2 regions of the Microbacterium koreense genome follow, and region 2 is predicted to be linked to the other one. Evidence: predicted binding sites of a transcription regulator. Region 2 holds the regulator's gene; the other holds the start of a gene.
The links. The regulator HspR, encoded in region 2, represses chaperone genes until heat shock. The targets are predictions, from matches to a motif close to AAGTTGAGTCNNNNNGACTCAACTT.
Positions count from the first base shown of each region.

Region 1: a site for HspR is predicted at 4,909-4,933, ahead of ACFQZV_RS01100 (Hsp20/alpha crystallin family protein). Genes of this name have one in related genera too.

Region 1 is NZ_JBHTIM010000001.1:254,012-260,091, forward strand. It holds gene ACFQZV_RS01080 (LacI family DNA-binding transcriptional regulator) at 1-898, opposite strand, end outside; gene galT (galactose-1-phosphate uridylyltransferase) at 1,002-2,129, shown strand; gene galK (galactokinase) at 2,126-3,286, shown strand; gene ACFQZV_RS01095 (alpha/beta fold hydrolase) at 3,500-4,339, shown strand; gene ACFQZV_RS01100 (Hsp20/alpha crystallin family protein) at 4,435-4,881, opposite strand; gene ACFQZV_RS01105 (carboxylesterase/lipase family protein) at 5,033-6,080, shown strand, end outside.
Region 2 is NZ_JBHTIM010000001.1:437,866-443,945, forward strand. It holds gene ACFQZV_RS01930 (potassium channel family protein) at 1-423, opposite strand, end outside; gene ACFQZV_RS01935 (hypothetical protein) at 420-1,478, opposite strand; gene ACFQZV_RS01940 (heat shock protein transcriptional repressor HspR) at 1,530-1,994, opposite strand; gene ACFQZV_RS01945 (DnaJ C-terminal domain-containing protein) at 2,017-3,009, opposite strand; gene ACFQZV_RS01950 (nucleotide exchange factor GrpE) at 3,027-3,617, opposite strand; gene dnaK (molecular chaperone DnaK) at 3,622-5,481, opposite strand; gene ACFQZV_RS01960 (hypothetical protein) at 5,825-6,080, opposite strand, start outside.

The DNA.
Region 1 (6,080 bases), 180 kb from region 2:
CGCCGATCGTATCGATGAGCGCATGCACGGCCTGCTCGCCGAGCGTGTCGAAGTCCTGGCGGACCGTGGTGAGCGGCGGGCGGTAGTTCGCCGCATCCGGAACATCGTCGAAGCCGACGACGGCGACATCCTCGGGGACGCGTCGGTCACGGTCGGCGATCGCGCGCAACAGCCCGAGTGCCATCTGGTCGTTGGCGACGAACACCGCGGGCGCGCGAGGATCGTCAGCCAGGACGATGCCGACCCGATATCCGGATGCCGCGCTCCAATCGCCGCGCACGACGTCGAGCGGCGTGCGTCCGGCGGCCAGCAGCGCCGCCCGCCACCCGCGTTCACGCTCCTGCGCGGCGAACGAATCGGCGGGTCCTGCAAGGTGCGCCACCGTCTCGTGGCCGCCTGCCAGGAGATGCTCGGTCGCCGTCCGCGCGCCCGCCGCGTGGTCGGATGCGACCACACCGAACCCGGCGTCAAGGGGTGCGTCCACGACGACGAGGCGCACGCCGGTCGGTGCATCGACGCCGCGCGCGAGGGCGGTGGCTTCGTTCAACACGATGGCTCCATCGACGCCCTGGTCCACCAGCGTTCGGAACGCGGAGGCGAGGGTGTCCGTTCCCGTCACTGTCACGGCGGTGACGGCGTATCCGCGTTGGCCTGCAGCATCCGCGACGGCCTGCAGCATGCGGTAGTTCCCCACAGTCGCGAGCGTCGAGGCGACCACACCGATCGTGCGGCTTCGCCCGGTGCGCAGCGCGCGCGCAGCACGGTGCGGGCGGTACCCGAGGTCGCGCATCGCCGCCTCCACGCGCGCACGCGTCGCCGGATCCACACGCGGACTCGCGTTGACAACGCGAGAAACGGTCTGACCGGACACACCGGCGCGGGCGGCGACATCCGCCATCGACGTTCGTCGTTCCTGCGCCACTCGCCGCCTCTTCCCACTCCGCCCTCGCCGGATGATGTTGACGTTATCACTGCTTGTCGCCTAGCGTGTTGACGTGAACATGCCCCCGATGACCCCGACGACCCTCGGCGCGGGCGTCGTCAAGCGCACGACGCGGCTCTCCGACGGTCGGGAACTCATCTACTTCGACGACCCCGGCTCTGAGCTTCCCGACGACCGCGGTTCCGACATCCGAGAACCCGCACCACGTCCCGCGACGGCGACCATGCGCCACGACGTCCTCACCGGCGACTGGGTCTCGGTTGCCGCCGCGCGACAGAACCGCGCGTTCCTTCCCCCCGCCGAACTCGATCCCCTCGCCCCGCAGACCTCGGCCAACCCGTCGGAGATCCCGTCGCGATACGACGTGGCGGTATTCGAGAACAAGTCGCCGTCCTTCGGGCCCGCCACCGGCGACCCCGCTCCGCTCGGCACCGCCGGCCTCGGCGCCGAGCGCCCCTCCGTCGGCCGATGCGAGGTCGTCTGCTTCAGCCCTGAGCACGAGGGATCGTTCGGCACGCAGACCCGAACACGCGCACGCACGGTGATCGAGGCGTGGGCCGACCGTACAGCTGCACTCTCGGCAGTGCCCGGCGTCGCACAGGTGTTCCCCTTCGAGAACCGCGGCGAGGCGATCGGCGTCACCCTCCCCCACCCCCACGGCCAGATCTACGCCTACCCCTACGTCACGCCGCGCACCCGCACGCTGCTCACCCAGATCGACGCCGAGGGCGTCGACCTCTTCGACCGCATCCTGGCTTTCGAGCGCCACTCCGAGCGCGTTGTGCTGCAGGGCGAGCACTGGACGGCCTTCGTCCCGTTCGCCGCGCGCTGGCCCGTCGAGGTGCACCTCTTGCCCCACCGTCAGGTCGCCGACTTCGCCGCGACGACCGACGCCGAGCGCGACGAGCTCGCACCGCTCTACCTGCGGCTGCTGCGCGGTGTCGATGCGCTGTACGACACCCCCACCCCGTACATCGCCGCCTGGCATCAGGCGCCGGTTGAAGAAGGCCGCGACACTGTGCGTCTGCACCTGCAGCTCACCTCCCCGCGGCGCGCGGCGGACAAGCTCAAATACCTCGCCGGGTCGGAGGCCGCGATGGGCGCCTGGATTGCCGACATCCCCCCGGAGGAACAGGCGAACCGGCTTCGGGACGCCCTCGCGCGGGTTCCGGAGGTCGACGCGTGAACGCCACGAGCGCCGCTCGCGCCCTCTTCGTGGAGGCCTTCTCCTCGACACCGATCGGCACCTGGTCGGCGCCGGGTCGAGTGAATCTCATCGGTGAGCACACGGACTACAACGACGGCTTCGTGCTCCCCTTCGCCATCCAGCACCGCACGGCGGTCTCCCTCGGGCTACGCGACGATGATCGCATCCGCGTCGTGTCCGCGCTGACCGGCGACACCGTCGAGGTCGCACTCCGCGCGCTCGACAGCCTCTTTCCCGCACAGCGCGACGAAGTACCCGACTGGGCGCGCTACCCGCTCGGCGTGGCGTGGGCGCTCGGCGCAGAGGGCCGTCGCGGGGTGGACCTGGCGTTCGCCTCGAACGTACCGATCGGCGCAGGCCTGTCGTCGTCGGCGGCCATCGAGAGCGCCACGGCCGCAGCACTCAACGACGTGTGGCAGCTCGGCCTCGACCGCTCCACGCTCGCCCGGGCAGGCCGACGGGCCGAGAACGACGCCGTCGGCGCGCCAACGGGAATCATGGATCAAATGGCGTCGATGACCGGACGCGCGGATGCCGCGATCTTCCTCGACTGTCGGACGCTGACTGCCGAACTGGTCGACCTCGGCTTCGTGGATGCCGGGCTCGAGCTCGTCGTGATCGACACCGGCGTCGCGCATGCGCACGCCAGCGGCGGATACGGCGACCGCCGCACTGCGTGCGAGCGAGGCGCGGCTGCACTCGGTGTCGCGGCTCTGCGCGATGTGAGGGTGGAGGATCTTCCCCGCGCCGCCGAACTTCTCGACAACGTGACCTTTCGGCGAGTGCGGCACATTGTGACCGAGAACCAGCGGGTGATCGACACGGTCCAGGTGCTGCGCAGCGAGGGGCCGCGGGCGATCGGCCCGCTGCTCGTCGCGTCGCATGCGTCGATGCGTGATGACTTCGAGATCTCGGTACCCGAGTTGGACACCGCCGTCGAGGCCTCCCTCGCTGCGGGTGCCCTCGGCGCACGCATGACCGGCGGCGGCTTCGGCGGCGCCGCGATCGCTCTGGTGGCCCGCGACGACGTCGACGCCGTGGTGGATGCCGCAACCGCCGCGTTCGCGGCATCCGGGTTCCGTGCACCCACCTGCTTCACCGTGGCACCGTCGGCGGGCGCCGCGCGCGACGACTGACGTCTTCCACCCGCAACCCCAGCGCCCGCCCGCAACCTTCGCCCCACGCCGCGAGAATTGATCGTGAGCGCGACACTCGCCCACAGTGGGCGATTCTCGCCGTGAAGAGCGAGTCTCGCTGGGCCGGACGGAGGCAACCCCTTCACTGCGTCGCGGCGACGGCGTAGCGTCGGAGGATGCCGGAAACACCCCCGGCGGAAAGGTCAGGCGAACGTGGCATACCTCACCGTCGGGACGGAGAACTCGGCCGACGTCGACATCTACTACACCGACCAGGGCAGCGGACAACCGGTCGTCCTCATCCACGGCTTTCCCCTGAACGGGGAGTCGTGGGGCAAGCAGCAGGCGGCACTGCTGGATGCCGGCTACCGCGTGATCGCCTACGACCGCCGCGGGTTCGGACAGTCGTCGAAGACCGGCGGCGGATACGACTACGACACGTTCGCAGCCGACCTTCACGCGCTCATGGAAGACCTCGACCTCACCGACACCGTGCTCGTCGGCTTCTCGATGGGCACGGGAGAGATCGCGCGCTATCTCTCCCGCTACGGCGCGGATCGCGTCGCGAAGGCGGCGTTTCTCGGTTCGCTCGAGCCCTACCTCCTGAAGACCGACGACAATCCCGACGGCGCGGGACCGCAGGAGTTCTTCGACGGGATAGCAGCCAGCGTCCGTGACGACCGATATGCGTTCGTCTCGGGCTTCTTCGGCGACTTCTACAATCTCGACGACACCCTCGGCTCGCGCATCTCGCAGGCGGCCGTGGATGCGAGCGTGCGCGTGGCGGGGTCGGCCGGCAACGCCGCGATCGCCGCCGCCCCCCTGACGTGGCCGACGGACTTCCGCGACGACATCCCGGCGATCACCGTGCCCGCGTTGATCCTTCACGGCACGGCGGACAACATTCTGCCGATCGATGTGACCGCCCGGCGGTTTCGCGACCTGCTGCCCTCGGCGGTGTACGTCGAGATCGAGGGGGCGCCGCACGGCCTGTTGTGGACGCACGGCGCAGAAGTGAACGAAGCACTTCTGGCCTTCCTCGCCACGCGCTGACGCCCCGCACTGACCGCGCCCGGCCACAGGCATCACCGTAGGCGCACAAGAAGGCCCAGCCGGTTCGATTCCGACTGGGCCTTCTCAGTAGTCGATTACTGCTCGACGGGCTGCGGTTCGCTCTCGCTCGCGCGCATCACCGAGCCGGCGTCGGTCGTGACGTCGATCTTGCGCGGCTTCGCCTTCTCGCTCACCGGGATCGTCACGCTCAGCACACCGTTGGTGTAGCTGGCCGAGATGCGCTCGGTGTCGATTCCCTGGCCGAGGTTGAGCTGGCGCAGGAACGACGCCGCCTCACGCTCGCGCGTGATCCACTTGACGCCGTCACCCGACGGCAGCGTGCGCTCGGCGCGGATGGTGAGCAGCTGGCCGTCGACGTCGACGTCGACCGAGCCCGGGTCGATCCCCGGAAGGTCGGCGGTGAGCACATAGTGGTCGCCGTCGCGGTACAGGTCCATCGGCATGCGGCGCGGTCCGCGGCGCTGGTCGAAGAGGCTCGTTGCGAGACGGTCGAGGTCACGGAACGGGTCATACGTCGCCATGGTGTCTCCTTGTGTCTGAGGCTTCGAAACTTGAGTTGCTTCGACTCAAGCAAGACTCAGATTAGCACTCTCGACCAGAGAGTGCTAATACCGTTTCGGCGAATTCTCAGGTGTGCGAAAGGATGGTCCCACTCGCACCAAGGAGGCCGTGATGTCTGCTGACAGCCCACCCCTCGTCGACACCGCGTCCGGCCGTGTACGTGGCGTGTGGCGTGGAGACTCGGCGGCGTTTCTCGGCATCCCCTTCGCCCAGCCGCCGGTCGGCGACCTGAGGTTCGCGGCCCCCGTGCCGGTCGAACGGTGGGAAGGGGTGCGCGACGCGGTCGAGTTCGGCGCCACCGCGCAGCGCGGCGACCCCGGCGAGACGCTCATCCCCGAGCCCTCCGTCGCGGGCGATTCCACGCTGAACGTCAATGTCTTCACTCCTGCCCCCGCAGACGACGCCCGACTTCCGGTCATGGTGTGGATCCACGGCGGCGGGTACACCGGCGGGTCCCCGGCGAGCCCCTGGTACGACGGCCGATCCTTCAACCGCGACGGCGTCGTCACGGTGACCGTGTCGTACCGCCTGGGATTCGACGGGTTCGGCCACATCGAGGGCGCACCGAGCAACCGCGCCGTGCGCGATTGGCTCGCAGCCCTCGAATGGGTACAGCGCAACATCGGAGCTTTCGGCGGGGACCCCGACCGGGTGACGATCGCCGGTCAATCCGCCGGCGGTGGCGCGGTGCTCACCCTTCTCGCGATGCCCGCCGCGCAGCATCTCTTCTCGGCCGTGTGGGCACTCTCTCCGGCGCTCGGCGACATCCCCGCCGAGCAGGCACGCACCGTGTCGGCGAAGTTGGCGAACCTCGCCGGTGTCGCCCCCACTCGAGCCGGATTCGCAGCGGTCAGCGAGGAGCGCCTGCATGCGCTCCAGCATGACGCCACGAACCCCCCACCGGCACGCCCGTGGGAGAAGGCACGGGAGCTCATCAGCCAAGGCTCGCCGTGGGGTCCGGTCATCGACGGAGACCTACTCCTCCGCGACACCGTGACATCGCTCGCCGCGGGCGTCGGCGCCGACAAACCTCTCGTCATCGGCAGCACCGACGACGAATTCACGACGATGACGGATGCGGCCAAGCACCCGCTCGGCCTCGTGCCGGCATCACTGGCTCTGGCAGTGGTCGCCCCCGACCCGCGCCGACGCAGGGACT
Region 2 (6,080 bases):
AAGCAGGGTGCTGCCGATGCCGTAGATGAGCAGGCGCGCACGCAGCCCCGAACCGGCGGTGCGTCGGAACTCCGCGATTCGGGTGAACGCATCGAGCAGCACGACGGGCCTCAGGGGCGGCACGATCGTGATCCCGAGCGCTGCGAGGTGCGTGCGAAACCACTCACCCCGCGGGTTCGACAGCGCGAGGCGCACGAGGTAGTCGACGATGAAGACCACCCAGGTCAGCGCGATGAGCGTATGGGCCACGACCGCTTCGGTGCCGTGGAAGTCTGCGATCACATGGAACGTATAGGTGATCAGGAAGAGCAGCGCGGCCACGGTGAGCGGCCAGTACATCACCGCGTTCCAGCGTTGCGTGGCGGGGGTCTCGCCGCGCCGACGGTTCACCTTGGGGCCCCCGGCCGTCGGGGGCGCCGTCATTCGGCGGCCTCCGGGAGGCGCACGGCATCCTGAGCGAGAGCCGCCGCGTTGCGGATGAAGAGCACGATCCAGGTGAAGACGAGCATTCCGGCGACCAATTCGACCGCCGTGAGCGTGTAGTACCCGATGGCGAAGAACACTGCGAGCACGACGATCGTTGCGACGAACACCAGCCCGAGCAGCACGAATGGCCGCGGCATTCCGGGGATCCACGCCCGCAGGCGCAGGACGAGCACGCCGAACGCGACAGCCATGCCCGACGCGACGCCGGTGTGGAGGGCGAAGAAATCATCGACGGGGAAGACTCCCACGAGGCCGAGGAACACCCCGACGACGACGAGGCTGACGCGGACGCGCCCGATCCCGCGGGGGTTCGACGTGGGGATTCCGGCGGTCGCGGCCCGAGCCAGTGTGGTGACGAGGATTCCCGCGACGATCAGGGTGATGTTGAACGTCATCGATGACAGATCGTTGTTCATGCCGAGGGCGCTGAGGTTGTCCTTCCACCACAGCGGATCGCTCGCGGTAAGCATGCTCGCGATGATGCCTTCGACGAGGAAGACGGCGAGAACGACGGCGAGCAACTGCAAGTCCATGTGCACGGCCGAGTGAAAGACGATGTACCCGGTGACGGCGGCCACTCCGGCGGCGAGCACGATGACGGCAAGTCCGTAGACCTCCGCACCGAGGAAGCCCTGTTCGAGGATGTCCGCGACGAGCGTCCACGACAGCAGCGCGATGATGCCGTGGGCGAAGGCGAGGGCGACCAGATCGACGACGTCGAGCGGGCGCACACGGGCGCCCCGGCGAACCAGCCACCGACCGGCGATGAAGACGAGGATGGCGACGACAGCCGCCGCGATGGCGCTGAACTGCCCGACGGACCCTGGACCGGCGATGGGCGCTTCGCCGAAACGGAAGACAACGACGGCGACGAGTCCGACGACGACGAACCCCGCCGCTCCGGCTCCGAGTGCGAGTGATTCGAGCGAGCGCTCGGTGGCGTCATCACGCGAGGTGATGTCGAAGCGCGACGTGGGGGGCGTTGTGCTCACGGAGCGAGCGTAGCGGCATGACGGTGACGGACCCCGTCTACCGCACCGCGCTCAGCGAGATCCGTCGGTATCCGCTCCGTCTTCACGGGGCGGTGGCTCGGGCCGCCATCGCACGATGTCGGTGGAGCGGCGAACGCGCGTGCCACGGCGAACCGTGACGACTGCGCCCGTGGAGCCGGCCGCGAACACCCGCGCGCCGGGGCGCCTCTCGACCTCGGCACGGACGCGGTCTTCGAGGTCGCGCACGCGCAGATGAAGCTCCTGCACCCGGCTCTCGAGGTCCAGAATGCGGATGATGGCGGGGAGTCCGATGCCCTCGGCCGAGAGACGTGCGACTTCGCGCAGTTGTTCGACATGGCGCACGGAGTACCGGCGCGACCCGCCCTGTGTGCGGGCGGGAACGACCAGACCGAGCCGGTCGTACTGTCGGAGGGTTTGGGGGTGCATGCCCGACAGCTCCGCCGCCACCGCGATCGCGAAGATCGGCGCGTTCTCATCGAGCTCGTCTTCGGTCATGCACCTCCACCCCTCTCATCGTCTAGCCGCGGGCCTTGGCCATGAGGTCGGCGCGCGGATTCTCTTTCGGCTCGAGCGACTGGAAGCGCTCGAGTGCTTCACGGGCGGCGTCATCCAGGTGTGCCGGAACGGCCACCTGTACCTCGGCGAGCAGGTCTCCTGTGCCCTTCTGGGTTTCGACACCGCGCCCTTTCACCCGCAGGACGCGGCCCGACGGTGTGCCGGGCGCGACGCGGAGCTTGACCGGGTCACCGCCGAGGGTGGGGACTTCGATCGTCGCGCCGAGGGTTGCTTCGGTGAAGGTCACCGGAACCTTGACGCGCAGGTTGAGCCCGTCGCGTTCGAAGACCGGGTGGGCGCGCACGCTGACCTGAACGATGATGTCGCCGGTCTCGCCTCCGTCCGGCGATGGGCGTCCCCGCCCCCGCAGACGGATCTTCTGACCGTCGACGACCCCCGCGGGGATCTTCACCTTGAACGGCCGGCCGTCCTCGCCCTGCAGGGTGATCGTCTCGCCCTTGGCAGCGGTCGTGAAGTCGATCGTGGTCCGTGCGGTGACGTCGGCGCCGCGGGTCGGTCCACCGAAGCCGCGGAAGCCGCCGGTGGACTGCCCGAAACGTCCGGAACCGAAACCGCCGCCCTGCTGCCCGAACATCGAGAAGATGTCCTCGAAGTCTTCGGCGGAGGTGTAGCGACCGCCGCCGCGGCTCTGTCCGAACTGCGAGAACACGTCCTCGAAGCCGCCGGCGCCCCGGCCGCCTGCCGTGAAGCGGGCGCCGGATCCCATCGCTCGGATCTGGTCGTACTCTTCGCGCTGGTCCCGGTCGCTCAGCACCGCGTACGCTTCGCTGATCTCCTTGAACTTCGCCTCTGCGCTCGCGTCACCCTGGTTCGAGTCCGGGTGATACTTGCGTGCCAGCTTGCGGTAGGTCTTCTTCAGGTCGGCGTCGGAGACGTCCTTGGAGACCCCGAGGGTCTTGTAGAAGTCCTTGTCGAACCAATCTTGACTTGCCATGGATGCCTCCTCCCCTCCTACTCGGCCGGTACGGCGACGACGACCTTGGCCGGCCGCAATTCGACATCGCCGAGGCGGTACCCCACCTCGACGACCTCGAGCACCGTGGTTTCGGTCTGACCGGGCGTCGGCACCTGGAAGATCGCTTCGTGCTGCTGCGGGTCGAACACGTCACCCGTGGCGCCATAGGCGACCACACCGAGCTTCGTCACCGAGCCGCGGATCTTCTCCGCGATCGCCGCGAACGCGGTGCCCTCTTCGAGGTCACCGTGCTTCTCAGCGCGGTCGAGGTCGTCGAGCACGGGCAGGAGGCTCTTGGCCGCCTCACCCTTGGCCCGGTCGATCTCGATGCCACGCTGTGCCTCGGTGCGCCGACGGTAGTTGGCGTATTCGGCGGTCATGCGCTTCAGGTCGGCGAGGTAGCCCGCCGCCTCGGGCGGGAGGTCGACCGCGTCGTCGCCGGTGAGGGCGTCGTCGGTCTGGTCCGCGCCGAGGATGTCATCGACCGTCAGGTCGTCCTGGTGCGACGCGGGGTCGGAGACGTTCGCCTCCGACCCCTCGTCGTCCGGACGGACCTCGTTGTCTTCGAAGTCGTCCTTGTCTGTCATGGCTTTACTTCTTGTCCTCTTCGTCGTCGACGACCTCGGCGTCGATGACATCTTCTTCTTCGGCGGCCCCGGTCTCCTGCGAGGCCTCTTCGGCGGCACCGTCGGCCGCGGCGGCCTGGTTCTGCGCGTAGATCGCCTCGCCGAGCTTGCCCTGGCTCTCGTTGAGCTTGTCGAACGCAGCCTTCACCGCGTCGTCGTCGTCACCGGCGAGGGCCGACTTGAGGTCGTCGACATCCTTCTGGACCGACTCCTTGACATCAGCGGGCAGCTTGTCGTCGTTCTCCGAGATGAGCTTCTCGATCGAGTAGGCGAGCGACTCGGCCTGGTTGCGGGTCTCGGCACCTTCACGGCGCTTCTTGTCTTCGGCGGCGTTCTCCTCCGCCTCACGCACCATGCGCTCGATGTCTTCCTTCGCGAGCGACGATCCGCCCGTGATGGTCATCGACTGCTCCTTGCCGGTGCCCTTGTCCTTCGCCGACACGTGGACGATGCCGTTCGCGTCGATGTCGAACGTCACCTCGACCTGCGGAACCCCGCGCGGCGCGGGCGCGATGCCCGTCAGCTCGAAGGTACCGAGCGGCTTGTTGTCGCGCGTGAACTCACGCTCACCCTGGAAGACCTGGATCGCGACCGACGGCTGGTTGTCGTCCGCGGTGGTGAAGGTCTCGGAGCGCTTGGTCGGAATGGCCGTGTTGCGCTCGATGAGCTTGGTCATGATGCCACCCTTGGTCTCGATTCCGAGGCTGAGGGGGGTCACGTCGATGAGCAGCACATCCTTGCGCTCACCCTTGAGGACACCGGCCTGGAGGGCGGCGCCCACGGCGACGACCTCGTCGGGGTTGACACCCTTGTTGGCGTCCTTGCCGGTCTCGCGCTTGACGAGCTCGGCGACGGCGGGCATACGCGTCGATCCACCGACGAGCACGACGTGGTCGATGTCGGCCACCTTGATGCCGGCTTCGCGGATGACGTCCTCGAAGGGCTTCTTGGTGCGGTCGAGCAGGTCCTTCGTGAGGTCCTCGAACTTCGCGCGGGTGATCGTCTCGCTGAGCGACACCGGACCGCTGTCGGTGAGCGACAGGTAGGGCAGGTTGACGCTGGTCGACGTGGAGCTCGACAGCTCCTTCTTCGCCTGCTCCGCGGCCTCCTTGAGACGCTGCAGCGCGATCTTGTCGCTGGAGACGTCGACGCCGGTGGTGTCCTTGAACTGCTTCATGAGGTACTCGACGAGGCGCTGGTCCCAGTCGTCTCCACCGAGGCGGTTGTCACCCGAGGTGGCGCGCACCTGGATGGTCGAGAAGTCGTCGTCCTTGCCCACTTCGAGCAGCGAGACGTCGAACGTTCCGCCACCGAGGTCGAAGACGAGGATGAGCTCGTCTTCCTTGCCCTTGTCGAGGCCGTACGCGAGCGCGGCGGCGGTGGGCTCGTTGATGATGCGCAGCACGTTGAGGCCCGCGATCTCGCCGGCCTCCTTGGTGGCCTGACGCTCGGCGTCGTTGAAGTACGCGGGAACCGTGATGACGGCGTCGGTCACGGTGTCGCCGAGGTACTCCTCGGCGTCGCGCTTGAGCTTCTGGAGGATGCGCGCGGAGATCTCCTGCGGCGTCCACTTTTTGCCGTCGACGTCGAAGCTCCAGTCGGTGCCCATGTGGCGCTTGACCGAAGCGACGGTGCGGTCGACGTTGGTGACGGCCTGGCGCTTGGCGGTCTCGCCGACGAGCACCTCGCCGTCCTTGGTGTAGGCGACGACGGAGGGCGTCGTGCGGAAGCCCTCTGCGTTCGCGATGACCTTCGGCTCGCCGCCTTCGAGGACGCTGACGACGGAGTTCGTCGTTCCGAGGTCGATTCCCACAGCACGTGCCATGTGTGTTTCTCCTTTGGTCTGGGATGCGGTGGACACCGCATCCCGTTGTCGTTCCGTAAATGTCGAGGATCGGCTCTCTGAATCACCGGAAGTATTGAGGTTGAGCCGAGATGACTCAACGCTATCGATCAGCGGAGAGCATGTCAAGTGAAGTTGATATGAGTCGACTCAAGTTTGCCGAGAGTTCACCGTGAGCGACCGGCAACCGTCACGAGCCGCTCGCGCGCGAGGATGCGCAGCACCTGCGACGAGATGACGGCGCGCGTGCGGTAGATGACCCGCGCGACCGGCCGGGAGTACCGGCACGTCCTCGAACTCCTCGAAGAAGCCACCCGCGGAACGGTCAGTGGCCGCCCACCGAATGTGCGAGAGTCTGAAGCCCGATGACGAGAAGACCGAGCGCAACCAAGATCAAGAGCGCAACGAAGCTCTGAACCCATGTCAGGCGCGCGCCGCGGATCGCGAGCAGACCGATCACCACTAACGTCAAGACATACACGGCGACGGCAAGCGTGAGCGCGACGTCGACGGGGATCACCTGGATCCAGGCGAGAACGAGCAAGAGGCCCGGAACGACGACTGTGCTGAGACCGCCCAGC